One region of the Cobetia sp. 5-25-4-2 genome, then DNA from elsewhere that is predicted to be linked to it. Evidence: predicted binding sites of a transcription regulator. Region 1 holds the regulator's gene; each other region holds the start of a gene.
The links. The regulator sigma-54, encoded in region 1, starts transcription at its own class of promoters, with help from an activator protein. The targets are predictions, from matches to a motif close to TGGCACNNNNNTTGCTNT.
Positions count from the first base shown of each region.

Region 2: urtA (urea ABC transporter substrate-binding protein) is a predicted target of sigma-54. The motif match lies at 2,253-2,270, and genes of this name have one in related genera.
Region 3: HXS65_RS03920 (aminomethyltransferase family protein) is a predicted target of sigma-54. The motif match lies at 7,751-7,768, and genes of this name have one in related genera.

Region 1 covers NZ_BLWK01000001.1:118,015-128,732, forward strand. Annotated here, with positions in the region: gene tldD (metalloprotease TldD) at 1-1,088, shown strand, start outside; gene yjgA (ribosome biogenesis factor YjgA) at 1,177-1,680, opposite strand; gene pmbA (metalloprotease PmbA) at 1,757-3,127, shown strand; partial or broken gene mgtE (magnesium transporter) at 3,235-4,589, opposite strand; gene HXS65_RS00540 (HPr family phosphocarrier protein) at 4,754-5,023, opposite strand; gene rapZ (RNase adapter RapZ) at 5,010-5,924, opposite strand; gene HXS65_RS00550 (PTS sugar transporter subunit IIA) at 6,021-6,491, opposite strand; gene hpf (ribosome hibernation-promoting factor, HPF/YfiA family) at 6,501-6,809, opposite strand; gene HXS65_RS00560 (RNA polymerase factor sigma-54) at 7,409-8,857, opposite strand; gene lptB (LPS export ABC transporter ATP-binding protein) at 9,185-9,925, opposite strand; gene lptA (lipopolysaccharide transport periplasmic protein LptA) at 9,928-10,506, opposite strand; gene lptC (LPS export ABC transporter periplasmic protein LptC) at 10,605-10,718, opposite strand, start outside.
Region 2 covers NZ_BLWK01000011.1:1,392-12,109, forward strand. Annotated here, with positions in the region: gene HXS65_RS16615 (Ig-like domain-containing protein) at 1-925, opposite strand, end outside; gene HXS65_RS17700 (helix-turn-helix domain-containing protein) at 1,535-1,966, shown strand; gene urtA (urea ABC transporter substrate-binding protein) at 2,339-3,613, shown strand; gene urtB (urea ABC transporter permease subunit UrtB) at 3,748-5,400, shown strand; gene urtC (urea ABC transporter permease subunit UrtC) at 5,404-6,573, shown strand; gene urtD (urea ABC transporter ATP-binding protein UrtD) at 6,570-7,397, shown strand; gene urtE (urea ABC transporter ATP-binding subunit UrtE) at 7,475-8,221, shown strand; gene HXS65_RS16650 (urease accessory protein UreD) at 8,233-9,129, shown strand; gene ureA (urease subunit gamma) at 9,172-9,474, shown strand; gene HXS65_RS16660 (urease subunit beta) at 9,486-9,815, shown strand; gene ureC (urease subunit alpha) at 9,932-10,718, shown strand, end outside.
Region 3 covers NZ_BLWK01000001.1:906,276-916,993, forward strand. Annotated here, with positions in the region: gene HXS65_RS03895 (putative quinol monooxygenase) at 624-935, opposite strand; gene HXS65_RS03900 (CoA-acylating methylmalonate-semialdehyde dehydrogenase) at 1,162-2,652, opposite strand; gene HXS65_RS03905 (aspartate aminotransferase family protein) at 2,772-4,121, opposite strand; gene HXS65_RS03910 (LysR family transcriptional regulator) at 4,272-5,258, shown strand; gene HXS65_RS03915 (XRE family transcriptional regulator) at 5,334-6,044, opposite strand; gene HXS65_RS03920 (aminomethyltransferase family protein) at 6,374-7,519, opposite strand; gene glnT (type III glutamate--ammonia ligase) at 8,206-9,540, shown strand; gene HXS65_RS03930 (glutamine amidotransferase family protein) at 9,658-10,575, shown strand; gene HXS65_RS03935 (protein glxC) at 10,575-10,718, shown strand, end outside.

The sequences.
Region 1 (10,718 bases):
CGTCCTTCTATTCCGGCATCGACCCGCTCAATGGCCTGAGTGCCGAGGACAAGGTCGCGTTGCTCAAGGAAGCGGACCGCATCGCCCGCGGCCTTGACCCTTCCATCAGTCAGGTCTCGGCCTCGCTGTCGGCGCTTTACGAGGTGGTGATGGTGCGTGCCAGTGATGGCACCCTGGCCGCGGACCTGCGTCCGCTGGTGCGCTTCAACATCAGCGTGATCGCGGTGCGCAATGGCCGTCGTGAGCGTGGCAGTGCCGGTGGCGGCGGACGCTTCCCGCTGACCCGTCTGCGTGACGACAACGTCGCCGAGCGCTACGCGCGGGAAGCCGTGCGTCAGGCACTGGTCAATCTCGAGGCCGTCGATGCGCCCGCCGGGCAGATGCCGGTGGTGCTGGGCAATGGCTGGCCGGGCGTGCTGCTGCACGAAGCGGTCGGGCATGGTCTGGAAGGGGATTTCAACCGCAAGGGCAGCTCCGCCTTCGCGGGGCGCATGGGCGAACAGGTCGCGGCGCGCGGCGTCACCGTGGTCGACGATGCGACGCTGGCGGACCGCCGTGGCTCGCTGTCAGTGGACGATGAAGGCACGCCGGGTCAGTACACGCCGCTGATCGAGGATGGCATCCTCACCGGTTACATGCAGGACAAGCTGAATGCCCGCCTGATGGGCATGGCGCCGACGGGCAATGCGCGTCGCGAGTCCTTTGCGCACCTGCCGATGCCCCGCATGACCAACACCTACATGCTGGGTGGCGATCGTGACCCGCAGGAGATCATCAAGAGCGTCAAGCGCGGCCTCTATGCGGTCAGCTTCGGCGGTGGCCAGGTGGACATCACCTCCGGGCGCTTCGTGTTCTCCGCAAGCGAAGCCTATCTGATCGAGGACGGCAAGGTGACCACACCGGTCAAGGGCGCGACCCTGATCGGCAACGGCCCGGAAGCCATGGGTCGCGTCTCGATGATCGGCAATGATCTCGAGCTGGATACCGGGGTCGGGGTCTGTGGCAAGGACGGTCAGTCGGTGCCGGTCGGAGTCGGCCAGCCGACGCTGAAGCTCGATGAGCTGACGGTCGGTGGCACCCAGTCATGAACCGGTGCGCTTGATCAGCAGAGAAGCGATATGACGACGCCGCCGTGGCAGGGCCGCGGCGGCGTCGATGAAGCGTGAGGTGTCAGAATTACAGATCGAGCTCGGCACGCAGCAGCCTGAAGAGCTTCTTGGCGCTGTTGGGCTGCTTGCCGGCATCACGCTCGGCGCGTGAATTGCGGATCAGCTGACGCAGTGCCTGGCGGTCCACCTCCGGGTAGTCCTCGACGAAGATCACGAAGGCTTCGTCGTCCTCGATCAGGCGATCGCGCCAGCGCTCCAGGCGCTGGAAGGAGGCATCCCGACGGATGCTCTGCTGCTCCATGCTCTGGAAGACGGCGTTGATGGCCTCGAGGTCTTCCTTGCGCATCAGCTTGCCGACGTACTGCATGTGACGGCGCAGGCCTTCATGACTGCGAATGCGTCCGCACTCATCGATGGCGGCCAGCATGTCATCGGAGAGCGGGAACTTGGCGCGCTGACCGGCCGGCATGTCGATGATCTTCTTGCCGAGGGCCTGAAGCTCGATCATTTCACGCTTCATCTGGGATTTGCTGGGACGCTCGACGAGCTCCTCAGGTCTTTCTTTACGCATGCCAATTCCAACGAGTCGGGGAAATTTGCGGCAGTATAGCACTGCCAGCGCCCCGTCTCCTCAGAAGGAGAACAACATGAGCCAGGCCTTTGATGCCGTTGCTCAGCAACAACTGCTGGAGCGCCGCGTCAGCGAAGCGCTCGAGCTGGCCCGCAGTCTGGGAGCCGATGCCTGTGAGGTGGGCGCCAGCGTCGATCAGGGCGTCAGCATCTCGGTGCGTGACGGAGAAGTCGAAACCGTCGAGCTGTCGCGTGACCAGGGGATCGGCGTGACCGTGTATCTGGGCAATCGCAAGGGCAGCGCGACCTCTTCCGACGCCGGTAGCGACTCGATTCGTGCCGCGGTCGAGAAAGCGGTCTCCATCGCTCATTACACCGGCGAGGACAGCTTTGCCGGATTGGCGCCGGCCGAACTGATGGCCACCGATTTCCCGGACCTTCAGGCGCATCACCCCTGGGCGATCAGCGTCGATGACGCGACGGATCTGGCGCTGGCGTGTGAGCGTGCCGGACTGGAAGTGGAAGGCATCGCGCAATCCGAAGGTGCCAGCTTCTCCAGTGGGGAAGGTGTGCAGGTCTACGGCAACAGCCACGGTTTCCTGGCCAGTCAGTGCGGCAGCCGACACTCGATGTCCTGCATGTTGATCGCCAGGGATGAACAGGGCATGCAGCGTGACTATGACTACACCAGCGTGCGCAACCCGGCCGACCTGCGCTCCCCGGAGGATGTGGGGCGTGAGGCTGCGCGCCGCACGCTGGCACGCCTCAACGCGCGCAAGGTGGCGACGGGGCGCATGCCGGTCATGTTCGACCCGCAGATGTCGGCAGGCCTGGTAGGGCACTATCTGTCCGCCATCGCGGGTGGCTCGCTGTATCGTGAGTCCAGCTTCCTGTGCGACAGCCTGGGTCAGCCGCTGTTCCCTGACTGGTTCACCCTCGGCGAGAAGCCGCGTGAGGTGGGTGGCATGTCGAGTGCCGCCTTCGACAACGACGGTGTCGCCACGCGTGACAATGTCTACTTTGCCGACGGCAAGGTGCAGAGTTACATGCTGAGCGCCTACAGTGCTCGTCGTCTGGGCATGCAGACCACCGGCAACGCGGGCGGTGCGCGCAACGTGCGCATCACCGCGCCGCTGACCTCACGTGACGAGATGCTCAAGCAGATGGGCACCGGCGTGCTGGTGACCGAGCTGATGGGGCAGGGCGTCAACGGCGTGACCGGTGACTACTCACGTGGCGCTTCGGGCTTCTGGGTCGAGAATGGCGAGATCCAGCACGCGGTCGAGGAGTTCACGATCGCCGGCAATCTGCGTGACATGGCCGCCAATCTGCTGGCGGTCGGTGATGATGTCGATACCCGGGGCAGCATCCACTCTGGCAGCTGGCTGATCGATGGCATGACCGTTGCCGGCATGTCCGAAGGTGAAGACGATGAGGTGGAAGGCTGATCGCTGACGCTTCTGTCTCTGCGCGAGAGTCCAGAAAACAACACGGCCGCTCCCTTGGGAGCGGCCGTGTTGTTTTCTGGAGCAGTCACTGGAATCCATCGGGCGTATTACAGATAGAGCCAGGTCGCCAGGCCCAGGAAGGCCATGAAGCCGATCACGTCGGTCACGGTGGTCAGGATCACGCTGCCGGAGAGGGCCGGGTCGATATTGAGCTTCTTGAGCAGTATCGGCAGCAATGTCCCGGTCACGGCCGCGATCAACAGATTGATCATGATGGCGGCACCGATGATGGCCCCCAGCTGGACATCACCGAACCAGACGATGGCGATCCCGGCGACCACCACCGCCCACAGCAGGCCATTGAGCCCCGCGACGATGATTTCGCGCTTGAGAAGCCAGCGCACGTTGCCACTCTTGACGTGTCCCAGTGCGATGCCGCGAATCAGTACCGTCAGTGCCTGTGAGCCGGCAATGCCGCCCATGCTGGCGACGATGGGCATCAGTACCGCCAGCGCGGTGATCTTCTGGATGGTGCCCTCGAACATCCCGATCACGGCGGACGCCATGAAGGCGGTCAGCAGGTTGATGCCAAGCCAGATGGCGCGACGCCAGGAGGTGCGCATCACCGGGGAGAAGGTATCTTCATCCTCGTCCATCCCCGCCATCGACATGACCTGGTGCTCGGCATCGCCGCGGATGACGTCGACCACGTCATCGATGGTGATGCGCCCGAGCAGATTGCCATCACCGCCGACGACAGGCGCCGAGATCAGGTCATGCTTCTCGAACAGCGAGGCGACCTCGCTCTCCGGCATCAATGCCGGAATCACCACGCTGTCGGTATCCATCACCTCGCGCACCGTGACACCGGGGTCAGAGACCAGCAGGCGGTTGATGGGCAGGGCGCCGATGAATTCATCGCGGCGCGAGACGACCAGCAGGGTGTCGGTGGAATCGGGAAGTCGCTCGTGACGGCGGATGTAACGCAACACGACATCCAGGGTGATGTCCGGACGGATGGTGATGGTGTCCGTGTTCATCAAGCCGCCGGCAGTGTCCTCGGGATAGGACAGCACCGTCTCGACCCGCTGGCGTTCCTGCGCCTCCATGGAGTCGAGGACTTCGAGAATCACGGCATTCGGAAGCCGCTGGAGGATGTCGGCGACATCATCCGGTTCCAGATTCTCGGTGGCGGCCAGGACGTCCTCGGCATCCATGTCCTTGAGGAAGTCGCTCTGGATATCCTCGCCAAGGTATTGGAGCACATCGCCCTGAAGTTCGGCGTCGACCAGCTCCCAGAGCAGGTTGCGCTCCTTGGGGGGGAGGATTCTAGCAAGTGGGCCACGTCCACCGGTGCCAGGCCGCGATTCAGCATGCGCCTTGCCTGATCCAGCTCGCCACTTTCCAGTGCCTGTGACAGGCGATCAAGTCTTGGCTTGAGTTTGCGTGACGTCTTGCTCATCTGTCGGCTTCCCCTGTCGACATGAAGGACAGCGTTGATTCTACCATTGGCGCAGGGGGGCGCGTCGACAAAAGAAAACACTGTTTCTTATCGATAGGGCAATCAGCGCGGAAAAAGTGGCAGAAAGCCGGCGGGCGGGGGATGTCAGACGGCGTGCGGCGGCGTCATTCTTCCTCTTCGAAGCGCGCCTCGAACAGGGACTCGATCGCAGACAGGGCCTCATCTGCCTGTTCGCCCTCGACATCGATGATCAGCGCCGTGCCACACGGGGCTGCCAGCATCAGCAGCGCCATGACGTTGGCCGCGTTGGCGCGTCGCTCACCGTGACTGACCATGACCGTGGCCTCGAAGGGCGCACAGCAGTTGACCAGCTTGGTGGCAGCGCGAGCATGCAGCCCGCGCTTGTTGGTCAGAACCAGTTCACGACTGGGCATCGTGTGACTCCTGACGGGTATCGCTGATCGCCAGGGCCGTATGTATCCCCAGTTCCCGGTGGCGTAGACGCACTTCCGGAAGCTGCTTGGCGAAATGTTCGGCCAGCTGCTCGCAGAGATAGACGCTGCGATGCTGGCCACCGGTACAGCCCACCGAAACGGTCAGGTAGCTGCGATTGCTGGCCTGATAGGCGGGCAGCCAGCGTTCCAGCCAGCCGGCGATGTCATCCTGCATTGCCTTGACGTCCGGGTAGCGCTGCAGGAATTCCGCCACGCTGTCATCACGACCGGTATCGCTGCGCAGATTGATGTCCCAGTAGGGGTTGGGCAGGCAGCGGGCATCGAACACCATGTCGGCATCGGTCGGCACGCCATGCTTGAAGCCGAAGGACTCGAAGGTGAGTGTCAGATGACGAGAGCTGTGCTGCGCGACCTGTTCGGTGATGCGCGAGCGCAGGTCATGCACGCTGAGGTTGGTCGAGTCGATGACCAGATCCGCCTTCTGACGAATCGGGGCCAGTGTCTGCTGCTCGATCTCGATGGCCTCGGCCAGCGTGCGGTCATTGTCACGGGTCAGAGGATGACGGCGGCGGGTCGCGGAATAGCGTTCGAGCAGGACACGGGAGTCCGTGGTCAGGTAGACGACCTGCACATCCATGCCGCTCTGACGAACGCTGTCGAGCAGTTCGGGGAAGCGACTCAGGGCATCGGGGAGGTTGCGCGCGTCAATGGAGACCGCGATGCGCCGGCGGGTGGGGCTGTCCTTTTCCAGCTGCTCGACCAATGGTGCCAGCAGCATGCCGGGCAAATTGTCGATGGCATAGTAGCCAATGTCTTCCAGCGCCTGGAGGGCAATCGATTTGCCGGAACCGGAGCGACCACTGATGATCACGATCTTCATGGAGTGCTCTCCCAGGGCGAGGTCAGCATGAGGTGAAAGCGGAGGGTGCCTGAGGCCAGTCAGCGACAAGCCCGGAGCGAGTCCGGGCTTGCAGGTTCAGCGCGCCGGCAATTCGGCGATGGCCGAGGTCAGGGCATCGAACAATGCTCGCTGACTGTCTGCCTGGCGCAATGCTGCCCGGTTGGTGGGCGAGTTGAGCAGTTCCGCCACCTGGCCGAGCAGAGTGAGATGGGTGTCATCTGCCTCCTCGGGGACCAGCAGCACGAACAGCAGATCGATGGGTTCGCCATCGATGGCATCAAAGTCGATGGGATCACCGAGCTTCATGAACGCCGCGATGGGGGTCTTGCAGTGTGGACTGCGTGCATGTGGCACGGCCACGCCGTGGCCGATGCCCGTCGAACCCAGTCTCTCGCGCCCGATCAGGCGCGAGAAGACTTCCTGGCTGTCCAGGCTGGGAATGTTCTGAGCAATGAAGGTGCTGAAGAATTCCAGCACCCGCTTCTTGCTCCCCCCGGGGACGCCGTAGAGCGTGCGCTCGGGGGGAAGGATCTGATCAAGTGTCATGGCAGAAGGTCAACGGGTCCCGGTGCCCTGAGAGCGAGCCTGGGACTTTTCCTTGTGTTTGACCAGCTGGCGGTCCAGCTTGTCGGCGAGCGCGTCGATGGCAGCGTACATGTTGGGGTCTTCTGCCAGGGCATGGAGGTCGGCGCCAGCGGCGTGCAGGGTGCAGGCAGCCTGTTGGCGTTCCTTCTCGATCGACAGTGTCACCTGAACATTGGTGATGTTGTCGTAATGCCGTTCGAGGCGAGCGAGCTTCTCGTTGACATAATCGCGGAGAGGATCGGTGAGTTCCACATGATGCCCGGTGATATTCACTTGCATGGACACGCTCCTTTATCCAGCGGGTTGCCTTTGAATTGTAACCCTTTTTGACTGCGAGCAAACCCTGATTGAACGCGCGGCCACTTTCTGACTCCGGCCATGGTCTCGTGGCGATCATCTGCTGGCGAGAGCGGCGGTGCCGGTGTACCGAGCGTCTACCCCGACAATGCCCAAGCTTTGAACAAAGATCAACGCTGCGCTGCATCGTGGGGCAAGGCTTGTCTTCAACCCAGCGAGGGATATCAGCAGGTTCTTCATGAGCATCGCCTCGCATCACGGACGGAATGGGGCTCGAGAAACCGGCCGTTTGTGGCCAATGTCAGCATTTACGTCGACGTTCGTGTGGCAGGAGTCGGTGGCGACCTCTGGCTATCTGTCCGTGGGATGTGAGGGAAAAAGAAAGCACTCTGGAGAAAAGTGGCTGGAAAAATAGGCAATTGGGGGCGTGAAGTCACTCACGCAGTCGCAAGGACAGGCATTGCCAACCGGTATTCAGACGACCGATTGGCAGATGATGCCAGGATGGCAGGTGCAAGGGGGCGAGCATCAGCGCTCCGACGTGTGGAGCCCACTGGCTTGCGGGTATCCGTTGTCGAGACTCACGCCAAGCGCTTGCGCTCGCTGGAGGAGGGGATGCCCATGGCCTCGCGATACTTGGCGACCGTCCGGCGCGCTACCTCGATGCCATCACTGGCCAGCAGATCCACCAGGCGTGAGTCGGACAATGGCTTGCGCGCCGGTTCTTCCGAGATCAGCTTGCGAATGCGCGCACGGATCGCGGTACTGGAGTGCGCGTCACCGTTGCCGCTGCCACCCACCTGACTCGAGAAGAAGAACTTGAGTTCGAACACGCCTCTCGGGGTGTGGATATATTTCTGGGTGGTCACCCGCGAGATGGTGGATTCGTGCATCTCGACCACTTCCGCGATGTTGGCGAGGATCAGCGGCTTCATGCCTTCTTCCCCCTGCTCGAGGAAGTCGATCTGGCGCGCCATGATCTCGCGGCCCACCTTGAGCAGGGTGTCATTGCGTGAGGACAGGCTCTTCATCAGCCAGCGGGCTTCCTGAAGATTGTCCTTGAGGAAGGTGTTGTCCGCGGACTTGTCGGCCCGCTTGATGAGGGCGGCATATTCCGGCTGGATACGCAGCTTGGGCAGCGCTTCCGGGTTGAGCTCGACCTGCCAGCCGTGACGCGTATGACGGACCAGCAGGTCCGGGATGACGTAATCACTGGCAGGCTCGCCCCAGGCGGACGCCGGGCGCGGGTCGAGCGCCCGTACCAGACGAATGACGTGATCCAGCTCATCATCATCCAGGCTCAGGCGACGCTTGAGCAGCTTGCGATCGTCATTGCCCAGTGCCTCGAGGAACTGCCGCACCAGACGGCGGGCCTGGGCCAGCAGCGGCAGATCGTCCGGCAGCAGGGCCAGCTGCAGCAGCAGGCATTCGCGCAGGTCTCGAGCGAACACACCGGTGGGATCGAACTGCTGAAGGCGCAGCAGGACCTGCTCGAGTTCCGACGCCTTGAGGCCGGGCAGTCCCTGACCTCGCAGGCCATCGACCAGTTCGTCCAGGCTCATGCTCAGGTAGCCGGCCCCATCCACCGCATCGATCAGACTCTCCGCCATCTGCCGTTCACGCGCATCGAGGTCCGTCATCGCCAGCTGCCAGCGCAGATGGTCCTGCAGGCTTTCGACACTGGTGTTGCGATCGAAGTCCGGTCCGTCCTCGCTCGAGCTTCCGCTGCCGGAACTGGTCAGGCTGCCTGCGTGATCCTGGTAGAGGTCCGACCAGTCACTGTCGAGAGGGTATTCTTCAGGAATCTCGCTGTTGGTCTCGGAGGTGGAGATCTCGCTCTTGTCCTGTGTCTCCGCGACATCCAGCGACTCGTATTCCTCGTCAAGCTCCAGCATGGGGTTTGACTCAAGCGCCTGCTGTATCTCCTGACGCAGGTCCAGCGTCGACAACTGCAGCAGCTGGATCGCTTGCTGAAGTTGCGGGGTCATGGTCAGGGAAGTGCCGAGTCGAAGCTGCAAGGTGGGTTTCATGGGGTCTGTCATTCACGGCAAAGGAACGTGCATCTACGCTATACCGTGGGTCGGGGCACTGACAAGGGGCAGTCGAGAATATTCAAGCAACTTGCATGCCATGTTGCCACCAAGGTGGTATGGACGTCATGCATTCGAGTGAGGTGTGGCAGAGCAGGAGGGTTCACGGGGAGATCACGCAAGCGCATGTCGAGGCGCTTGCGTGAGGGGGGCGGGGAATGAGACCCCGACAGTGAAGCAGGAAGTGGCGGTTGCTGGTGAGAGCAGGGGAGGTCGGACAGCTCTCGTCAGGCTGACGGCTCTTACCAGGCTGACGGCACTCTCGGGCTAGAGCTTGAACTCATGGCCCAGGTAGACATCACGCACCTGCTGGTTGGCGAGGATGGTGTCGGCGTCGCCATGCGCGATGATCTGGCCATCGCCCACGATGTAGGCGGTATCGCAGATGTCGAGTGTCTCGCGCACGTTGTGATCGGTGATCAGCACCCCGATGCCGCGGTCACGCAGCTGGCGCACGATGCTCTTGATCTCGCCCACCGAGATGGGGTCCACGCCGGCAAACGGCTCATCGAGCAGCACGAAGTCCGGCTCGGTGGCCAGTGCGCGAGCGATCTCCACGCGGCGGCGCTCCCCGCCGGAAAGGCTCATGCCGGCACTGTCACGAATATGCGTGATGCTGAACTCGTTGAGCAGCTCCTCCAGGCGTGCCTTGCGTCCGTTGCGATCCAGGTCCTTGCGCGTCTCGAGGATCGCCATGATGTTGTCGGACACCGAGAGCTTGCGGAAGATCGAGGCTTCCTGGGGCAGATAGCCGATGCCGGCGCGAGCCCGCTGATGCATGGCGGCGCCGGACAAGTCGTGGTCATCGATGGTCACGCTACCGGCATCCGAGCGCACGAGGCCGACGATCATGTAGAACGAGGTCGTCTTGCCGGCCCCGTTGGGGCCCAGCAGGCCTACGATGTCACCCTGGCGGATTTCCAGCGAGATGTCCTTGACGACCTTGCGACCCTTGTAGGCCTTGGCCAGATGACGAGCGCTGAGGGTACGTGGGCTGGCAGCAGTCATGCTCATTGGTCCTTGCTGGCATTGGCGCCACGTGGCGTCAGGGTCATGTGGACGCGTGACCCCTCGGAGGATGAGGCATCGGTGCCATTGCTGGCATTGACCTGGCGCTTGTCCAGGAAGTATTCCACGTAGCCGCCTTCGAAGGTGTCGTCGCCTTTCTCCAGACGGGCATCGCCGACCAGTTCCACCCGGCGCTCCAGCGCGTGGTAGCGAATGGTATTCGCCCAGCCCTTGACCAGTCGCTCGTCGGTATCGGGTTTCTGCTCCATGTAGGCGCGCTGGCCGGTGGCCTTGACCAGGGAAATCTCGCCGCTGTCGGCGCGACTGATGTCAACGCGCGCGGCATCCAGCTTCATGCTGCCCTGGCGCATTTCCACGCGACCGGTATAGGTGGCCGTGCCGGCCTTGTCATCCAGTGACAGTGAGTCGGCGGCAATGTTGATCGGCTGGTTGGCATCGCTGTCCAGCGCCAGTGCGGTCGGGGAAAGCGTCGTCATGCCAAGTGCCAGGCCAAGGGCCATGACACCGGGTCTGAGTGTCTGGCGCCAGACCGTCAAGGGCGTGAGAGTCGTTGAAGTCATGGAGTGCTCCTTGGCAGAACTGGTAAGGCTTCACGATCACTCAGGCCATCGTGAAGCGGAAATCGGGGAGAGAGGATTCGGCGCATGCAGGGGTGCGCTCACTGATCCTTGGCCGGCGCGGCATCGAAGGTGCTGGAGACGCGGCCATCATCGTCACGGGTGGTGTCATTGCCGGTGTCGAGAGTCTCGGCTTCCCGGGCGGCATCGCTCTT
Region 2 (10,718 bases), on a different contig from region 1:
CGTTGGCATCGACGGTCGTTTCACCAAGCACATCGCCGTCCCCATTGGTGACGGTAATGGTGGAGCCCGGCTCGCCGGTACCGGTCAGCGTCTCGCCGTCGGTCTCTTCGAGTACCGGAGCTTCGGGGGCGGTGGTATCGACGGCCAGTTCAATGACCTCTGACGGATCACTCTCATTGCCGGCGGCATCGGTCGCCACCGCGGTGAGGCTGTGATCGCCTTCGGCCAGCGGGTCGCTGAGCGTTACGCTCCAGTTGCCGTCGGCATCCGCGGTGACGGTGTCGAGCAAGGTCTCGCCGTCGTAGATGGCGACTGAGCTACCGGCTTCGGCAGTACCTGTCAGGGTCGGAGTCGTGTCATCGGTGCTGTCGCCAGAAGCCAGCTCGCCTGTGACAGGGTCCACGTCATCCACGATTGACACAATCTCGGGAGCGTCCGGGGCATTGGACGGGCTGGGCGTATCATCATCCTGGCTACCACCACCTGAATTGGTGCCACCGATCATCAGGCCCGTAGCACCTATCACGCCGAGTGCCGCCAGAGTCGTTCCTGATGCGCCCAATGTTGTGGCCAGAAAAGCGGACTCAATCGTATTTTCTACTGGTATGGCTTCGTAGGGGATATTGCCGGGAGACGTGCCGGCCATGTCGATGCGGTAGATATCGCCAGCGAAGTCATCACCCTGAAGATACAGGTGGCTTTCTTCCTGTGGATCGATATAGAAGCCGTCCAGGGTAATGACTTCACCATTCTGCAGTGTCAGGACAAGGTCATCACCCGAGCGAGACAGACCTGCGATTTCGTCGGGTGATATATCCAATGACACATCGGATGCTTCGTTGAGTCTGACTTCACGCACTTGACGAAGAACAGTGTCCTGTAAGGACAGACCGCTGTGTCCTGCGACCTTGGCATTGACCGGCATAGATGATTCTCCCTTGCAGTTTTTCTTTTTGATTCCTTTGTTAGGGGTGATCTTAAATATTGATCTGCGTCAAATCTACTGAGGGTTATCGCAGTTATTGCACAAAGCGATAGGGTGAGGATCATTTGTTCAGAAGCGATTGTTTATCTACCGTTTAATGAGTAGTAGGTTTTATTTATCTATTGCCTCGTGTTTGTAATGTTGAGAATCTCGTGCCGCAAAATGTCGCGATGATGTGTATGTGTTTTCCATAACGTATCTTTTTAGTAACTGATTTTGTATTTTGTGTTTCATTCATTCGATTTTTGATGAATTGGCTGGTGATGATTTTTGGCCAAAAGCATGAGATGCGTAGTACTTGAAGATTAATCTTTCTGCTCTATAGTTAAACGATAATAAAACGTTTTACAGATATTTACACCTTGTATAGCCTGTGGCTGGTGCCTGGTGGGTATTATCCATGTCCAACTGTTCCGCCGAGGTGGCGACACAGTGAAGAGGAAAGACAGAGGTTTATGGGTTAGTAGAATCCAAAAATAGATACTGTTCTGCCATATGGTGATAGGTGGTAAATGGCATGAGTATTATGCTGAAAGGGGAATTTCATCAATGCTGAGTCAGTATGAAAGAACTTGTCTTGAGGCGTTCAGGAATACCCATAGAGGTAAGCAGAAGGCATTGAGAGCCACGGCACTTCTACTTGTGGATGAGGGCATCAGTGCCAAGGTGGTGGCAATTCGATTGGGGGTGACAAAAGAATCGATTGTCAATTGGATTGATAGGTGGAAAGTGACTCGGTGGGCGATGTTGGAGGACAGGCCCAGACCTGGTCGTCCTCCAAAATTCTCTGCAGTAGATAGAGCTGCGATAAAGCATCTGCTTGAGAGATACTCAGGAGATCTCTGCAAGGTGCAGTTCTACTTCGAGGTTGAGCATGGTAAATCCATCAGCCTGGTGACATTGCGAAAATACCGAAAGGAAATCCATCAGCGCTTGCCACCTCCTTCAGAAACGTTTCAGGGTAGTCATCCTGAGGGATGAGTCCGAGAAGATCATGGTCTTCTCGGGCATGCTGCCACTGTCTGAGAAGCCTGTTACACCTCCTGTTCCCTCTAGTGACCTTCTTGCATAACCATTCTAGAAAATGGTCATTCACTCGCCTCGAGTGGCTTTGGTATTCCTTGTTGACTCTGCATTGTCGTGGATCGGCCTATTTTGGTGCGGTGTGCTTGGCGTGCCTCATGATTATGCACTGCACTGGTGCGCTCTTTGCGCGCCCGATTCCTGACACCCTGTTTCCCTCCATCAGTTCGCCCCTGCTTATGACTGGCACATCAATTGCACTACCTCAGTCGGGATAACAAGTACAACAAGACACGAGGGAATGTCGTGAACAAGAAAATCGCTGCCGCAATGCTGTCCGCCTGTGTCGGTTTCTCACTGGCCAATGTCGCTCAGGCGGAAGAGGGGCCGATCAAGGTCGGCATCCTGCATTCACTGTCCGGCACCATGGCGATCAGTGAATCGACACTGAAAGACACCATGTTGATGCTGATCGAGAAACAGAACGAGAAGGGCGGGCTGCTGGGGCGCAAGCTGGAGCCCGTCGTGGTCGATCCGGCCTCCAACTGGCCACTGTTCGCCGAGAAGGCACGTGAACTGCTGGCGCAGGACAAGGTCGACGTGATCTTCGGCAACTGGACGTCCGTCTCGCGCAAGTCGGTGCTGCCGGTGGTCGAGGAGCTCAACGGCCTGTTGTTCTATCCGGTGCAGTATGAGGGCGAGGAGTCCTCGGAGAATGTCTTCTATACCGGGGCGGCGCCCAATCAGCAGGCGATTCCGGCAGTGGATTATCTGATGAACGATGTGGGCGTGGAGCGCTGGGTGCTGGCAGGCACGGACTATGTCTATCCGCGTACCACCAACAAGATCCTGGCCGCCTACCTCAAGTCTCACGGTGTGGCCGACGAGGATGTGATGGTCAATTACACGCCCTTCGGTCATTCCAACTGGCAGTCCATCGTCTCGGACATCAAGTCCTTCGGCAGCGCGGGCAAGAAGACGGCCGTGGTGTCCACCATCAACGGCGATGCCAACGTGCCGTTCTATCGTGAGCTGGCCAACCAGGGCATCGATGCCGAGGACATTCCGGTGGTGGCCTTCTCGGTGGGCGAGCAGGAGCTCTCGGGCATCGATACCGCGCCGCTGGTCGGGCATCTCGCGGCCTGGAACTACTTCATGAGCGTGGACAGCGATACCAACTACGACTTCATCGATGAGTGGATCGCCTACACCGGCAAGGAAGATGCCGTCACCAATGACCCGATGGAAGCCCACTACATCGGCTTCAACATGTGGATGGAAGCCGCTCGCAAGGCGGGCAGTGTCGAGGTTGATGCGGTCAAGGACGCCATCATCGGCGTATCCGTCCCCAACCTGACCGGCGGCTACGCCACCATGATGCCCAACCATCACATCACCAAACCGGTGCTGATCGGCGAGATCCAGGACAACGGTCAGTTCTCCGTCGTCTGGCAGACCCCCTCCACCGTGGCAGGCGATGCCTGGTCGGACTATCTGGAAGGTTCCAAGGACCTGATCAGTGACTGGCGCAAACCGATGGAGTGCGGCAACTACAACGTCGTGACCCATTCCTGTGGGGCTCAACAGAACGTCGCCACGCAATGATGCGTAGCACGTTCTGAGAGTGAGGCGGCGCGCATGTGAACCTGCGTGCCGCCTCACTGAGTGTCGGCTCCGAGGTCGCGACGCCCTCGGAGACTGATGACGCCTTCGCGCGTTCACCATGGATGGCCTTCTTGATGTCTATCTCCGTTTCAACGATGTTCCGCTGGTGCTGGCAGAGGATGCTGCTGATCTGTCTTCTGTCATTCCCCCTGTTTGCCGCTGCCCAGTCCGAATCCGCGACTGGGCAGTCAGCGCGTCTGTCTGACAGCGCTGCCCAGACCTTGCTGACCCGACTTGCCGAGGCGCGCAACCCCGCCAAGCCGGCCGTGATCGATGAGATCGCCGTGAGCGGCGATGAGCGCGCGCGTGGCTGGCTGGAAGCCTTCTCCTCAAGCAAGCTGGCTCGCCTCAAGAGCGGCGAGCGCTTCCTGATCATCGACAACAATCGCGGCCGCGAATGGGCCGTTTCCGACGCCCTGTCCGGCGACTCCGCCGGCAAGGTCTCGCGGCGTGAGCTCGAGACACTGCGCAGCAACAACTCGCTGCGCGGCCACATCGATGGCGTGCTGTCGATGATCGACCTGTTGTCCCCGGAGGCCGAGGTCCGGCTCGCGGCGGCGCGCGGCCTGCGCGGCAGTGTCGATGAGACCATGGCCGAGCGGCTGCCAAGCCTGATCGAGCAGGAAGCCGATGCTGATATCCGCGCCACCCTGGCGGAGGCGCTCGCCATCCAGCAGCTGGAAGCCAATGGCGACCCTGCGGCGCTGGAGACGCTATCCGGCAGCCTGAATGCCGCCGCGATCGCCGCCATCAATGGTGCCGCGGCCAGTGATGACCCGCAGCTGGCCAAGGCCGCCCGGGTAGCACTGGCCGGTATCGAGCAGAAGCTCAAGCTCAACAGCGGGCTCGAGACGCTCTACTTCGGCCTCTCGCTGGGCTCGGTACTGGTGCTGGCTGCCATCGGGCTTGCCATCACCTTCGGTGTCATGGGCGTGATCAACATGGCGCATGGCGAACTGATCATGCTGGGCGCCTACACCACCTGGGGCATGCAGCAGCTGCTGCCCGGGCAGCCGGGACTGGCACTGCTGCTTTCCATTCCCGCAGGCTTTCTGGTCGCGGCGGCGGTGGGCGTCATCATCGAGCGCAGCGTCATCCAGCACCTCAAGGGGCGTCCGCTGGAGACCTTGCTGGCCACCTTCGGCATCAGCCTGATCCTGCAGCAGCTGGTGCGTACCACCATCTCGCCCCTGAATCGCATCGTGGTCACGCCGGAGTGGATGAGCGGCTCGCTGATGATCAACGAGGCGCTGTCATTGACGCTCAATCGCCTCTACATCATCGGCTTCGCGCTGTTCGTGTTCGCCGGCCTGATGCTGATCATGCGCCGCACCCGTCTCGGACTCGAGGTGCGGGCGGTGACCCAGAATCGCGCCATGGCACGCTCGATGGGCATCAAGGCGACGCGTGTCGACATCATGACCTTCGCACTCGGCTCCGGCGTTGCCGGCCTGGCCGGAGTCGCGCTCTCGCAGATCACCAACGTCGGGCCGAACCTGGGCCAGAACTACATCATCGACTCCTTCATGGTGGTGGTGTTCGGCGGGGTCGGCAATTTGTGGGGCACGCTGGTGGCCGGCATGTCGCTGGGACTGCTCAATCAGTTCCTCGAGCCCTGGGCGGGTGCGGTCCTCGCCAAGATCGTGGTGCTGGTGTTCATCATCCTGTTCATTCAAAAGCGCCCGCGGGGACTCTTCCCGCAGAAGGGCCGCGCCGCGGAGGGTTGATCCATGCCTGATTCACGTTCCTGGCTGGCGCGCCCCTTCACGGAGCGCTCCACCCAGATATTCCTGGCAGTCCTGACACTGTCGGTACTCGCGGTCACGCTGCTGCATTTGCTGCTGCCCGAGAGTAACCCGTTGCATGTCAGCACCTTCACCGTCACCTTGCTGGGCAAGTACCTGTGCTATGCGCTGCTGGCGGTGGCGGTGGATCTCGTCTGGGGCTACCTGGGCATCCTCAGCCTGGGCCACGGGGCCTTCTTCGCGCTGGGCGGTTACGCCATGGGCATGTACCTGATGCGCCAGGTGGGCGACCGCGGCGTGTATGGCAATCCGGAGCTGCCGGACTTCATGGTCTTCCTCAACTGGCAGGAGCTGCCGTGGTTCTGGCAGGGCTTCGACATGCCGGCCTTCGCCTTCCTGATGGTGCTGCTGGCGCCGGGGCTGCTGGCGCTGGTGTTCGGCTTCCTCGCCTTCCGCTCCCGCGTCACCGGTGTCTATCTCTCCATCATTACCCAGGCGCTGACCTTCGCCTTGATGCTGGCGTTCTTCCGCAACGAGATGGGCTTTGGCGGCAACAACGGCCTGACTGACTTCAAGGACATGCTGGGCTTCGATCTGCGCACGGATGCCATGCGCGTCGCGCTGTTCATCGCCAGTGGTGTGGCGCTGGGGCTCGGCTATCTGCTGTGTCGTGGCATCGTCGGCTCCAAGCTCGGGCGTTTGAGCATCGCCTGTCGCGACGCCGAGGCGCGCACGCGCTTTCTGGGCTATCGCGTCGAACGTGTGCAGCTGTTCATCTTCGTGGTCTCGGCGATGCTGGCCGGGGTCGCGGGGGCGCTGTACGTGCCGCAGGTCGGCATCATCAATCCCGGCGAGTTCTCGCCGCTGTTCTCCATCGAGGTGGTGGTGTGGGTGGCGCTCGGCGGCCGCGCGACGCTCTACGGCGCCGTGCTGGGCGCGCTGATCGTCAATTACGCCAAGACGGTGTTCACCGGCATCATGCCGGACGCCTGGCTGTTCGCTCTCGGCGGTCTGTTCGTGCTGGTCACCGTGCTGTTGCCCAAGGGCATCGCCGGCCTGTTCGCCCAGCGTGGCTGGGGCAGGCGCTCGTCGTCCAAGGCGAAGATTGATCCGACGAACGCGACTCGTCCCACCGAGCAGGAGGCCACGGCATGAGCCTGTTGAAAGAGATGGCCACGCGGGATCGCGTGTTCGACTTCCTGACCCCACGTGTCTCGCCGGTGGATGTGACCCACGGGCCGATCCTCTATCTGGAGGATGTCAGTGTCAGCTTCGATGGCTTCAAGGCGATCAACGACCTCAACCTGACCATCGACGATGGTGAGCTGCGCTGCATCATCGGCCCCAACGGCGCCGGCAAGACCACGATGATGGACATCATCACCGGCAAGACGCGCCCCGACAGTGGCTCGGTGTGGTTCGGCAGCCGCCACGATCTGCTGCACATGAGTGAGCCCGAGATCGCCACCCTGGGCATCGGTCGCAAGTTCCAGAAGCCCACCGTCTTCGAGGCGCTCAGCGTGTTCGAGAATCTCGAACTCGCGATGGCCACCGACAAGCGCATCTTCCCGACCCTGACCGCGCGCATGACCGGCGAGACTCGGGATCGGATCGAGGAAGTGCTGCAGACGATTCATCTCAAGGAATGGCATGCGCGCGAGGCGGGCATCCTGTCCCACGGCCAGAAGCAGTGGCTGGAGATCGGCATGCTGTTGATGCAGAAACCGCGTCTGCTGCTGGTCGATGAGCCGGTGGCCGGCATGACCGAGCAGGAGATGGAACGCACCGCGGAGCTGCTGACCAGCCTGGCGGGACGCCAGTCGGTGGTGGTGGTCGAGCACGACATGGGCTTCGTGCGCTCCATCGCGCGCAAGGTCACGGTGCTGCATCAGGGCTCGGTACTGGCGGAAGGCAGCATGGATGCGGTATCGAGCGACCCCAAGGTCGTCGAGGTCTACCTGGGAGAGAGTGACGGATGACGCAAGCGCAGATGACCGATACCCCGATGCCCCACGCATCGCCGACCCATGACCCGGCGACGAATGACGTGGCGCCGCTGTTGAGCATCGAGTCGCTCAATCAGTTCTACGGCGAGAGTCATACGCTGTGGGATCTCACGCTGGAGATTCCCGCCGGCCAATGCACCTGCGTAATGGGCCGCAACGGCGTCGGCAAGACCACCTTGATGAAATGCATCATGGGTGAGGAGAGCGTCCGCGACGGCAAGCTTCTGTATCGCGCCGAGGGCGGTAGTGGTGAGAGCAGCAGTGGCGATGCCAGTGGCCTCGAGCCGCTTGATCTGACACGCCGCAAGCTCGAGGAGCGCGCCCGCCTGGGCGTCGGCTATGTCCCCCAGGGGCGTCAGATCTTCCCGATGATGACGGTGGAAGAGAACCTGCGCACCGGGCTGGCCGTACGTCGTGATGGGCTGCGTCAGATTCCCGAGCGCATCTATGAGCTGTTTCCCGTGCTCAAGGAGATGCGTCACCGGCGCGGGGGCGACCTGTCCGGCGGCCAGCAGCAACAGCTCGCCATCGGCCGCGCGCTGGTGATCGAGCCGCGGCTGCTGATCCTCGATGAGCCCGGCGAAGGCATCCAGCCCAATATCGTCGCCCAGATAGGCGAGGTCATCCGCCGGCTTATCAAGGAAGACGGCCTGACGGTGCTGCTGGTCGAGCAGAAGCTGCCCTTCGCGCGCAAGTACGCCGATCGCTTCGTGATCATGGATCGCGGCCGGCGGGTGGCCGAAGGCGAGATCGCGGCGCTGTCCGATGAATTGATCAAGCAGCACCTGACCGTATGACGATCCAGCGCATGATTTCCGCAGACGGCGCGACGGATGTCGCGTCCGGCCATCGCTTCGATGATCAGCGTCAGTGGCAGGCCTCGCTGGCGCTGCGCTTCGAGACCGACACCCGCGATGGCGCAGGCCCCATCACGCGCCTGACGCGTCGGCGTCATCACGGCCCGCTGCGCGTGCAGCGGCCGTTCTATCCGGAAGGCCGCCACGGATGCTGCCATGTCTATCTGCTGCATCCCCCCGGTGGGCTGGTCAGTGGTGATGCGCTGCATATCTCGGCAGAGGTCGAGGAAGGTGCGCAGGTGCTGTTGACCACGCCTGCGGCCGCCAAGCTCTACAAGGCGGATCGCAATGGCGTGGCCTGGGGCCAGCATACCCATCTCAAGGTCGCCAACGGCGCCATTCTGGAATGGCTGCCTCAGGAAACGCTGGCCTTCAATGGCTCGCGCGGCGAGCAGACCACCACTCTCGAGCTTGAGGGCAATGCTCGCTGTCTGGGCTGGGAAGTGCTGGCACTCGGCCGGCCCGTCGGTGAGCTGCCCTTTGTCAGCGGCCATCTGGAACAACGCTTCCGCCTGACGCGTGACGGTAAGCCAGTGTGGATCGAGCGCCAGTCGCTGGACCCGCTGCATCCGCGCTTCATGGGGCGCTGGGGGCAGGGTGGCTGCAGTGTCCAGGCCACGCTGTGGGCGGTCGGGCTTGCAGATGAGCCGGAGGCCATCGAGGCCCTGCGCGAGGCGATGCCTGCCTCTCCACGATGGGCGGTGACACGCCGCGAGGGCGTGCTACTGCTGCGCTATCTCGGCCATGAACGCAACGAGGCCTGGGCACTGTGCCAGCAGGCATGGCAGATCCTGCGCCCCTTGATGACCGGGCGCGAGGCACAGGTGCCGCGAATCTGGCTGACCTGACCTCGAGAGCCCCCACGCAATGACGACCACAAGAGCCACGACATGGAACTGACGCCAAGAGACAAGGACAAGCTGTTGCTGTTTACCGCAGCACTGCTGGCCGAGCGCCGCAAGGCCAAGGGCCTCAAGCTCAACTATCCGGAATCCATCGCGTTGATCAGCGCCGAGATTCTGGAAGGCGCACGCGAAGGATTGAGCGTGGCTGAGCTGATGGGACGCGGGGCAGAGGTGCTGACCCGTGATGACGTGATGGAAGGCATCGCCGAGATGATTCCCGAGGTGCAGGTCGAGGCGACCTTCCCGGATGGCACCAAGCTGGTGACCGTTCACAACCCCATCGTGTGAGGTGAGCAATGATGATTCCCGGTGAATATCAGGTGGCGGACGGCGAGATCTCTCTCTGCGAGGACCGCCTGCGCACCACGCTCTCGGTCGGCAATCGCGGTGACCGACCGATCCAGATCGGCTCGCACTATCACTTTGCCGAGGCCAATCCGGCGTTGGTGTTCGATCGCGAGGCCGCTCTCGGGCAGCGCCTGGACATCGCCGCGGGCACGGCGATTCGCTTCGAGCCCGGGCAGACGCGTGACGTCACGCTGATCCCCTTCGCCGGCAGTCGCCATATCTATGGCTTCCGTGGCGAGGTGATGGGACAGCTCAAGGATGACGGCAGTGTCGAGCGCTGAGCGAGCGACGCCCTTTAGCTCAATGTGTCAGGCAATGGCACTGACAGGCATTCAGCTCGGAGCTCGCTCAGCAACTGCAGCTCAGAGATAGAGACTCCGGGATCAAGAGGCAACCCATGAAGATAACGCGACAGGCCTATGCCGACATGTACGGCCCGACCACTGGTGACCGCGTACGTCTGGGCGACACGGCACTGTGGATCGAGGTGGAGAAGGATTTCACCCATTACGGGGAAGAAGTGAAGTTCGGCGGTGGCAAGGTGATTCGCGATGGCATGGGCCAGAGTCAGCGCGCTGATGAAAGCGTGATGGATACCGTGATCACCAATGCGCTGATTCTGGACTGGTGGGGCATCGTCAAGGCGGATGTCGGTCTCAAGGCTGGGCGCATCGCGGCCATCGGCAAGGCCGGCAATCCCGACACCCAGCCTGACGTGGATATCGTGATCGGCCCGGGCACCGAGATCATCGCCGGCGAGGGCAAGATCCTGACTGCCGGCGGTGTCGACCCGCATATCCACTTCATCTGCCCCCAGCAGGTGGAAGAGGCGCTGATGAGCGGCATCACCACCATGCTGGGCGGTGGGACAGGGCCTGCCACCGGCACCAATGCCACCACCTGTACGCCGGGGCCCTGGCATATCGGCAAGATGCTGCAGGCGGTGGACAGCCTGCCGATGAACATCGGCTTGCTCGGCAAGGGCAATGCCTCGTTGCCCGAGGGGCTGGAGCAGCAGATCGAGGCCGGCGTGATCGGCCTCAAGCTGCATGAAGACTGGGGCACGTCGCCGGCCTCCATCGACAACTGTCTGACCGTCGCCGATGCCTACGACGTGCAGGTGGCGATCCATACCGACACCCTGAATGAATCAGGCTTCGTCGAGGATACGCTGGCGGCCTTCA
Region 3 (10,718 bases), 790 kb from region 1:
CCTGGTGCTTTCGGTGAGCGTTAAGATTGAGTTAATGAAGGCTGCATACCTTAGTGTCTGGTTTGCGACATGTCCACCCTTGACAGATTCCAGCAGATCGCTCTCAGGTATTGCCTGAACTCCAGGTCCATAAAGATGGCGTCATGCCCAGAGGTATCTGGCGTTTTATTGAATCTTCATTCAATATAAATCAAGTGTAATTCTTGGTGTTTCAGGGCGTCAAAGTCTGTCATTTAATGTCATTGAACTGTGTTAATTCCCCTTATTTTTCTCGTGATGCCTCTCGGATCTTTGAGGGATTTTCTCTGCCTCATCGTGGGGTTTCATGTTGATGGATATTCAATGATTTCACGCAAGTGATTGTTTTAAAGGTTATTTGTCTATTATTGCTCAGCGTTCGGCCAGTTCTCATGAATACTGTGATGACGAGGAGGGCGCGAGAGGAGTACGAAGAGAGGGCGAGAAGAGTGCAAGGAGAGGGCGAGAGGAAAACATGGAAAAAAGGGAAGGCTGTCTCGACGGTTGTACGCCACCTTGCTGGCCGATGAGTCAAAAAAACCGCCCCCTGAACGGGAGCGGCAAGATGATGTTCTCAGTGCAGAGCACGTCACTGAGGGGCGTCTTCAGCCCGCCGGGCTCAGGATGCGGATATCGCCATCGGCAATCCAGTCACCGGCGTTGTCGCGGAAGCGCTGCATATGTTCGGTCTCACGGTGGGCCTGCAGGGCATCGTGGGATTCCCAGGCTTCTACCACGGTGATGGTGTCGGGGCGTGGGTCGTTGTCCTTGTCGGCGGCGCGCTCGGAGTCCAGGCACGGGTGGTAGGCGTGGCAGCCATCTTCCTCGCGCACGGTGGGCGCGACGGCGCAGAGTTCATTGAAGACATCCTGAACGTGACCTTCCTTGGCGGTAACGGTGGCGATTACCCAGATCATCCTGGCTCCTTGTGACGGTGTTGACCGCAGTTGTGGCAGGGATTCTCGTGATGAGATGTCCTGACTATGTGGAGTCGTTTCTGGCCACTGCAAGGGGCGGCGGCTGACTGCCGGCATGATCTCGCGTGATGCGCACACCAAAGCGCCGGACAGCAGGGCTGTCCGGCGCAGTTGTCACCAGGCAATGATCCGTGATCGTGAGGGATCAGGCCGGGAAGGCGATCGATCAGGACGGGAAGGCGAACTGGGCGCCTTCACGCAGACCAGCGGAAGGCCAGCGCTGGGTGATGGTCTTGCGGCGAGTATAGAAGCGCACCGCGTCCGGGCCGTAGGCGGACAGATCGCCGAACAGCGAGCGCTTCCAGCCACCGAAGCTGTGATAGGCGACCGGCACCGGCAGCGGCACATTGATGCCGACCATGCCGACCTGGATGTGATCACTGAAGTAGCGGGCGGCTTCGCCATCTCGGGTATAGATGCAGGTGCCATTGCCGTATTCGTGATCATTGATCAGCTGCATGGCGGCTTCCATCGAATCGGCGCGCACGACCAGCAGCACCGGGCCGAAGATCTCTTCCTGATAGCAGGTCATCTCCGGGGTGACGCCATCGATCAGGGTGCCGCCGACGAAGAAGCCGTTCTCGCCGCCTTCGACCTGCGGATTGCGGCCATCGACCACCACCTTTGCGCCTTGCTGCTCGGCGCTGTCGATGTAGCCCACCACCTTGTCGCGATGCGCCGCGGTGATCAGCGGGCCGAAATCATTGCCCTTGTCGCTGTAGATACCGACCTTGAGGCCTTCCATCTGCTGCTTCATCTGCGCGATCAGCTTGTCGGCGGCGTCATCGCCCACGGCCACCGCGACGGACAGCGCCATGCAGCGCTCACCGGAGGAACCGAAGGCGGCGCCATTCAGTGAGTTGGCCACGTATTCCATGTCGGCATCCGGCATCACGATGGCGTGGTTCTTGGCGCCACCGAGGGCCTGACAGCGCTTGCCGTTGGCGGCGGCGCGGCTGTAGATGTACTCGGCGATCGGCGTGGAGCCCACGAAGCTGACCGCCTGGATGCGCGGGTCATCCAGCAGCGTATCGACGGCTTCCTTGTCGCCATTGACGACATTCATGACGCCGGCCGGCAGGCCAGCCTCCATCAGCAGCTCGGCGATGAACAGCGTGGAGGTCGGGTCGCGCTCGGAGGGCTTGAGGACGAAGGTGTTGCCGCAGGCGATCGCCATCGGGTACATCCACAGCGGCACCATGGCCGGAAAGTTGAACGGCGTGATGCCGGCAACGACGCCCAGTGGCTGGAATTCGCTCCAGGAGTCGATGCCCGGGCCGGTATTGCGGCTGTGCTCACCCTTGAGCAGTTCCGGGGCGCTGCAGGCATATTCGACATTCTCGATGCCGCGCTGGAGTTCCCCCAGCGCATCGTGACAGATCTTGCCGTGTTCCTGGCCGATCAGGCGAGCGATCTCGTCGGCGTGCTCTTCCAGCAGCTGCTTGAAGCGGAACATCACTCGGGCGCGCTTGATCGGCGGCGTGTTGCGCCATTCCGGGAAGGCGGCGGCGGCGGCCGCGATGGCTTCCTCGACGGTCGCCTTGCTGGCCAGGCGCACCTGACCGCCGACCTCACCGGTGGAGGGATTGAAGATGTCCTGGGTACGGCCTTCGCTGTGATCGAGGTTGCCGTTGATGAGGTGACCGAGCGTTTTCATTGTTGTGGGCTCCATGAAATGACTTGCAAGAAAAAGGGCAGTGATGGGGCTGGCGTCGATCGCCAGTCCGAACGTGATTGTCAGTCCTGAACGTGATTGTCAGTCTTAAGCGTCGATCATCAGTCCTGTGCGGCGAAGGCATCGCCCAGGGCATTGATCAGACGATCCAGTTCATCGTGCTCGGTGATGAACGGCAGACCCAGCTGGATGGTGTCGCCGCCGTAACGCACATAGAAGCCGGCCTTCCAGCAATGCATGGCGATCTCGTAGGGACGCCGCGCCGGCTCGCCGGGATAGGCCTCGACCTGCAGAGCACCGGCCAGGCCGTAGTTGCGGATGTCACTGATATAGCGAGTGCCCTTGAGCTCGTGCAGCTTCTTCTCGAAGACCGGGCTCAGTTCACGGACACGGGGGATGAGCTGGTCATTCTCGAGCACGTCGAGGGCCGCCAGTGCCGCGGCACACGCCACAGGGTGGCCGGAGTAGGTGTAGCCGTGGGGAATCTCCATCATGTAATCGGCGCCGCCGTTGTCCATGAAGGTCTGGTAGATATCGCCCTTGACGACCACGGCACCCATCGGCACCGCGCCATTGGTAAGCTGCTTGGCGACATTGAGGATGTCCGGTGTGACACCGAATTCCTCGGCGCCGCTCATGGCGCCCATGCGCCCGAAGCCGGTGATGACCTCATCGAAGATCAACAGGATATCGTGCTGGTCACACAGCTCGCGCAGTCGCTTGAGGTAGCCCACTGGCGGCGGCAGCACGCCGGCGGAGCCTGCCATCGGCTCGACGATGACGGCCGCGATGTTGGAGGCATCATGCAGCGCGATCAGCTCCAGCAGCTCATCGGCGCGCTCGGCACCGGTCTGGGGCATGCCGGGGGTGAAGACATTTTCCTTGAGCAGGGTATGCGGCAGATGGTCGGCATCGACCCCCTGGCCATAGAGCGTGCGGTTGGCGCCGATGCCGCCGACGCTGAAGCCCCCGAAGTTGACGCCGTGATAGCCCTTGCTACGACCGATCAGCTTGGTCTTGGTCGGCTTGCCTTTCTTGCGCCAGTAGGCGCGCGCGATCTTCAGTGAGGTATCGGCGCTTTCGGAACCCGAGCCGGTGAAGAAGACGTGATCCAGCCCCTCGGGCATCAGTCCCGTGATGCGATGTGCCAGCTCGAAGGCCTTGGGGTGGCCGTACTGGAAGGATGGCGCGTAATCCAGCTCGCGCAGCTGTGCGCTGACCGCTTCGGCGATCTCCGGGCGGCAATGGCCGGCACCGCAGGTCCAGAGACCCGACAGGCCATCGAAGATCTGGCGTCCCCGGGAATCCGTGAAGTAGGCACCCTGCGCCTTGGTGATGATGCGCGGGTCCTGCTTGAACTGCCGATTGGCCGTGTAGGGCATCCAGTAGGCGTCAAGTTGTTCCTTGCTCAATCCTGCCTGGGCGGAAGGGGATGTGTCGAAGGCGGTCATGATGTCTCCCGAAGAGTGCTGTTGTTGTTGGATCTCGGTTCCTGTCTGGCTAGATTAGAAAGCCCTTTTGATAAGATAAATGCCGTTGTCTTTATCTTCAGGAAAGCATTTACTTAACTTTCCATGTCGTGGAACTCAGGAGGGCAGACCATGCGCAAGGACGGCATGAGAGGACAGCTTGGCGATGCCGATCTGCGCTTGCTGCGCATCTTTCGCAAGGTGGTGGAATGCGGCGGCTTCTCGGCGGCCGAGATCGAGCTCAACATCAGTCGCTCCGCCATCAGCATGGCGATGAGTGACCTGGAGACGCGGCTTGGCCTCAAGCTCTGCCAGCGGGGTCGCAGTGGTTTCGCGCTCACCAATGAGGGAAGAGACGTCCATGAAGCCGCGATGCAGATGCTGGCAGCGGCGGAAGGCTTTCGCACGCGCATCAACGGACTGCACGCCTGGCTCAAGGGCGAGCTGAACATCGGCATCACCGACAACCTGGTCACCATGCCGGAGATGCACATCACTCACGCCCTGAGCGCACTCAAGAAGCACGGTCCGGAAGTGAAGATCAACATCCGCATGATCCCGCCCAATGAGATCGAACGTGCCGTACTGGATGGGCGATTGCATACCGGCGTGATCCCGACGCTCAAGACGCTGCCGGGACTCGAGTATCGCTCGCTCTACGAGGAAACCTCCTGCCTTTACTGCGCGCGGGGCCATGTGCTGTTTCGCGAGCCCCGGGAAGGCGACACTCGCGCGCGCGGACGCCCGGTGGGGCAGGAGGAAATACGCCAGCATGATGCCGTGCTGCCTGCCTACGCGCAGACACCCACGATCAAGACGCTGCATGAGCCACTCAGGGCATCCGCCTCGGCGACCGACCGCGAGGGCATCGCCTTTCTGGTGCTCTCCGGGCGTTATCTCGGCTATCTGCCCACCCACTATGCCGAGCGCTGGGTGCGCGATGGCCAGATGCAGGCGCTCAGCCCGGTGGCCAACTCCTATGTCACCTATTACAGCGCCATCACGCGCAAGAGCCGCGCGCCCAATCTGGTGCTGGAGCGTTATCTGACCGAGCTGGACGCCCTGCGCCAGGCGACACCGACACGGAAAGCGCCATCTACCCAGGAGGGCCGGTCATGAACCACCATCAGGGGAAGTGGGCCATCCAGGGGCGGGGAGACTGTCGGGGTCATCAGGCGCGGTGAAGCGGGTGACCTATTCGTTGTCGTCGTAGTGAATGATCGACAGCAGCTGAATCGGGACCTCGTTCAACTTCTCGGGGCCATGCGGAACGCCGGCATCGAAGGCCAGGCTGTCGCCGGGGCCCATCTGATAGAACTTGTCACCGTGGCGATAGGTGAGATGTCCTGACAGCAGATAGATGAACTCATGCCCGGCATGGCAGAAGTTGGGGAAGACTTCGCTGGCATCATCCATGGTGATCAGGAAGGGTTCGTAGCGCTTCTTGGGGCCCTGCTTGTAGCTCAACAGTTGATAGGCATGGCCGACTTCCGTGCCGGTGCGTACCACCTGCATGCCTTGCCCGGCCTTGATGTGCTGGGCACCACGCCCATTGACATCGTAATCGCTGAACAGCTTCGAGATCGGCAGACTCAAGGCATTGCACAGCTTGTTTAGGGTATCGAGACTGGTGGATACCTGGGCGTTCTCCACCTTGCTGATCATGCCCTGGCTGACACCGGCGATACGCGAGACGTCGGAAATCTTGTAGCCCTGCGAGACACGCTGCTGCTTGAGCGCGCGCGCGATGTGCTGCTCAAGTCCGAGACGCGTCTCGTCAGCTGCCGCCGTGATGGTGTCTTTCCTCTCTGACTGCGCAGCGGGGTCGGTCGCTGGTTCACGGGGCAGAGTGTCGGAGCTGTCCTGTTCCGACTTCTCGGAGGGAGCGGGGGATTTTCGCGGCATGATGACTCCTGTAGCGGAGAGGGTGGCAATGGGAAGGGGATGGCCGGCGAGGACGCGGCATGCCCTTGTGAGGCATGCGGCGCATCGGCTCGCGAGCGGGGTATGGCGTGACATTACCAACTTTGCCGTCAACCCTCATCCTTGATGTCTGCCAAGGGGGCGGGAGTACCTTTCGAGAGTCCTTCTCAATCACCTGGACTGGGTGTGAGGCAAGAGGCCTCCTCGACGTCACGTCGAGGAGGCCTCTTGCGTCTTGCGTTCGCAATGCGTCCTGCCACTTCACCCGGTTGTCACTGCAGGTCTTGCAGTGCCCGACATGGTGCGTGTGCTCAGCCGCGCGCCAGTCGCTTGGCCTTTTCCGGGTCATCGAAGGGCAGGGAATGGCTGATGGCCGAGAGGCTGGTCTCTCCGTCAGTGCCGGTCTTGAGGGTCAGCGGGGTGCCATGCTCGGCATAGCCGGGTTCGAGACGTGCCAGCGCCATGGAGCGATCGCTCAGGCGCGAGTACATGCCTTGGGTGATGACACCGACACACTTGCCGTCGGCGTAGATCTTGTCACCGATCTGGGCGACGTCTTTCGAGTCCAACAGCACGCCATAGACCTTGACGCGCTCCTTGCCCTGCAGCGCGAAGTGTTCGCTGGCGCCACGGAATTCGGTCTTGCCCGGCGAGACGGTGAAGTCCAGGCCCAGCTCCCACAGGGTATCGCCCACCGGCTGGTCGGGATACGGGTAGGTTTCGGAATTGTCCGCCGGGTAGAACAGCAGGTGGCTCTCGACCCGCAGCCAGTCAAGGGTGCCGAAGCTGCACGGCTTGATGCCCATGTCGGCGCCATCTTCGAGAATCTGTTCCCACAGAGAGGGAGCGTCCTTGGCCTTGCAGAAGATCTCGTAGCCACGCTCGCCGGTGTAGCCGGTGCGCGAGATCATCACGTGGTAGCCGAACAGCTGGGTCTGCAGATGGTGGAAGTAACGCAGCTCACGGATGCCCGGCACATGACGCTCCAGAAAATCCACCGCGACCGGCCCCTGCAGTGACATGTCATGCATGTCGTCATCGAAGGTCAGGCTGACGGCGCGCCCCAGGGCACTCTTGGCCAGCATTTCATTCGCGGTGCCCGTGCCGTGCACCACGAGGTAGGAGTTCGGCGCCAGGCAATAGACGATGCAGTCGTCGACGAACTTGCCGGCCTCATTCAAGACGCTGGCATACACCGATTTGCCCGGATACAGCTTGGACATGTCCCGCGTGGTGACGTAATCCAGCACGGCCTGGGCGTGCGGGCCATTGCAGTGGATCTTCTTGAGTCCCGAGACATCCATCAGACCGGCGCGGGTGCGGATGGTCTCGTGGTCATCGGCCGTGTCCGAGACGGCGTAATTCCAGGCAGTGCCCATGCCATTCCAGTCTTCCAGCTCCGCGCCCAGCTTGCGGTGTTGTTCGGCCAATGCCGAGATGCGCCATGAATTCGCCATGCGTCCCTTTCTCCTGTGAGTCGTGCTGCCTAGCGTAAGTGGGTGGTGCCGTAGTCCTGCTGGTGCTGGCGGAGATGGCGCGCAAGACGCGCATCCGCCGCAGGAGGTGTTGTTGTTCTGTTGCCTCTTCAGGCGCCTCTTCAGGCGCTTCACAAGGGCTTGTGCCTGCTGCTTGCCTTGCCTGATCGCATGAGCGTCGATTCTTGAAAGGAAAGAAACATTCCTCATGGTTAAGCAAGGGGCTTGCCAATTCCGTCAAAGGCCATGGCCACGGCAACCCTGGAGCGAGTCAGGCGGCGATTGGCAGCACGAATTCGGGCGTGAATATCAGCGCTTTGCGTCATGCTGGTGCGAAGAGGGGGCTTTGGGCACCGAAATGATGCCTATTTCGAGAAACCGGCAGGATTTCACTCAGAATCACCTGAAGTTTCCTGTGGGGTAAAACGCCTATGGAAAATAAATTTCCATGCAAAACAGTAGGTTGATGAAAAGTTCAGGGCGACAGCTGACGAAATGGCATGCTGCATGCTTTTCTTTGGGGGAAATAAAGTTGACCAGCAGGAATCACAAAAACTCGTTTCATCCGCTATCTTGGCGTGGCGTGTCACCACAAGGGGTCAGGTTTCCCGGGGTGGCAGACAGTGTCGAGGGAGATGGAACCCGGTCCGCTCTCAGAGGAAACCCAGATGTCACCCGAAAAGGCGCAACAGTTCATCAAGGATCACGATATTCGCTACTTGCTGGCGCAGTTCGTGGATATTCATGGCGCTGCCAAGACCAAGTCCGTGCCGGCCAATTGCCTGATGGATGTGGTCGAGAAGGGCGCCGGCTTTGCCGGCTTCGCCGTCAGTGGTCTCGGCATGTCGCCGGAGGGGCCGGACTTCATGGCGCGTGGCGATCTGGACTCGCTGTGCCTGGTGCCGTGGCAGCCGGGCTATGCGCGCTTGGCCTGTGATGGCTACGTCAATGGGCAACCGTTCGCCAACGACAGCCGTGTGGTACTGCTCAAGCAGCTGGAGCGCATGAAGGAGAAGGGCTGGACACTCAATAGCGGGCTGGAGCCGGAATTCTCACTGTTCCGCCGGGGGGAAGCGGGTGAGCTGTTGCCGGTGGATGAGAGCGATACCCTCGCCAAGCCCTGCTACGACTACAAGGGCCTGTCACGTTCGCGTGAATTCCTCGAGCGTCTGGTCGAATCGCTGCAGGCGGTGGACTTCGACGTCTATCAGATCGATCACGAGGACGCCAACGGCCAGTTCGAGATCAATTACACCTACAGCGATGCGCTGACCTCGGCAGACCGCTTCACCTTCGTGCGCATGGCCGCCGGCGAGATCGCCAATGACCTGGGCATGGTGTGCTCCTTCATGCCCAAGCCCCTGGCGGACCGCCCGGGCAACGGCATGCACTTCCACCTGTCCGTGTGTGATGACACCGGCCGCAACCTGTTCGGCGATGACTCCGATTCCCAGGGCATGGGCCTGTCGCCGCTGGCGTATCACTTCCTCGGCGGTCTGCTGGCGCATGCCCCGGCGCTGTGTGCCTTTGCCGCGCCGACCGTCAATTCCTACAAGCGTCTGGTCGGCGGCGGCAGCACCAGCGGCGCGACCTGGGCGCCGGTCTTCATCGCCTACGGTGACAACAACCGCTCGGCCATGGTGCGTGTGCCCTACGGTCGCCTCGAGTTCCGCCTGCCGGACGCCGGCTGCAACCCCTATCTCGTGCACGCCGCCATCATCGCGGCGGGGCTGGATGGCGTGGCGCGCAAGCTGGACCCGGGCACGCCCCACAACATCAATCTCTACTCGCTGACCCCGAGCGAATGCGCCGAGAAGGGCATCGAGAAGCTGCCGCAGAATCTGGCCCTGGCCATCGATGCGCTCGAGGCGGACAGCATTCTGCGCGAGAGCCTGGGCGAGGGGATCTGCGCCGAGTTCATGCGCCTCAAGCGCGAGGAATGGCTGGATTACAACGCGCAGGTCAGTGCCTGGGAAGTCCAGCGCTACGCCGAATTCTTCTGATCTCATCCGGCGGCGCTCGCGGATCTCGCGGGTCATGTCAGACGAGGGTCGCCACTGTCACCACCACGCTCAAGACATCAGGCAGGAGACGCCTCCTGCCCGTGAGAGGACATCACCATGTGTGGAATCGTAGGGCTTTATCTCAAGAACCCGGCGCTGGAATCGCGCCTGGGGGAGCTGTTCGAGCCGATGTTGATCGCGATGACCGATCGCGGCCCGGACAGCGCTGGCTTCGCCATCTATGGCGACGAATTTGACGCTGGCATCAAGCTGACGCTGCAGAGCGATGGTGTCGATGAGGATTGGGACGCGATCGCCAAGGGCCTGGGCGAGCAGGTCGGCACGGTGGCGGACTGGTTCAGCAATGCCAGTGTCGCGGTATTCAAGATCGCCGGGGAAGAGAGTGCCGTGCGCAGCTGGCTTGCCGACAGTGCCCCGCAGATTCGCGTATTGAGCGTGGGGCAGAGCATCGAGATCCTCAAGGCGGTGGGCCTGCCGGCCCATATCGCCAGCCTCTATGGTCTCAAGGGCATGCAGGGCAGTCACATCATCGGCCATACCCGCATGGCGACCGAAAGCGCCGTGACCCTGCAGGGCAGCCACCCGTTCTCCACCGGGCGTGACCTGTGCCTGGTCCACAATGGCTCGCTGTCCAACCACAACTGGCTGCGCACCAAGCTCAAGCGTGAGGGCATCAGCTTCGAGACCGACAACGATTCCGAAGTCGCCGCTGGCTATCTGACCTGGCGTCTGGAGCAGGGCGACAGCCTGGAAGCCGCGATCACCGGCGCCCTGAAGGACCTTGATGGCTTCTTCACCTTCACCATCGGCACCCGTGATGGCTTCGCCGTGGTGCGTGACCCGATCGCCTGCAAGCCTGCCGTGATCGCCGAGACCGATGACTACGTGGCCATGGCCTCGGAATACCGTGCCCTGGCCAGTCTGCCGGGCATCAAGGATGCCCGCGTGTGGGAGCCGGAACCCGGCCGCCTGTACCTGTGGGAAAAAGACACCGCCCGTTCGGAGGCCGCGTAATGATGAAGACTCACGATCTGGCCGTTGATGGGCTTCGCGAATTGAACCAGGCCCTGCACGATGCCGACATCCTGAAGGACGCGCGTGAGTGGCGAGTGGTCAATTCCGACGGCGCCCACAACATCGCCTGCGGCATCAATGAC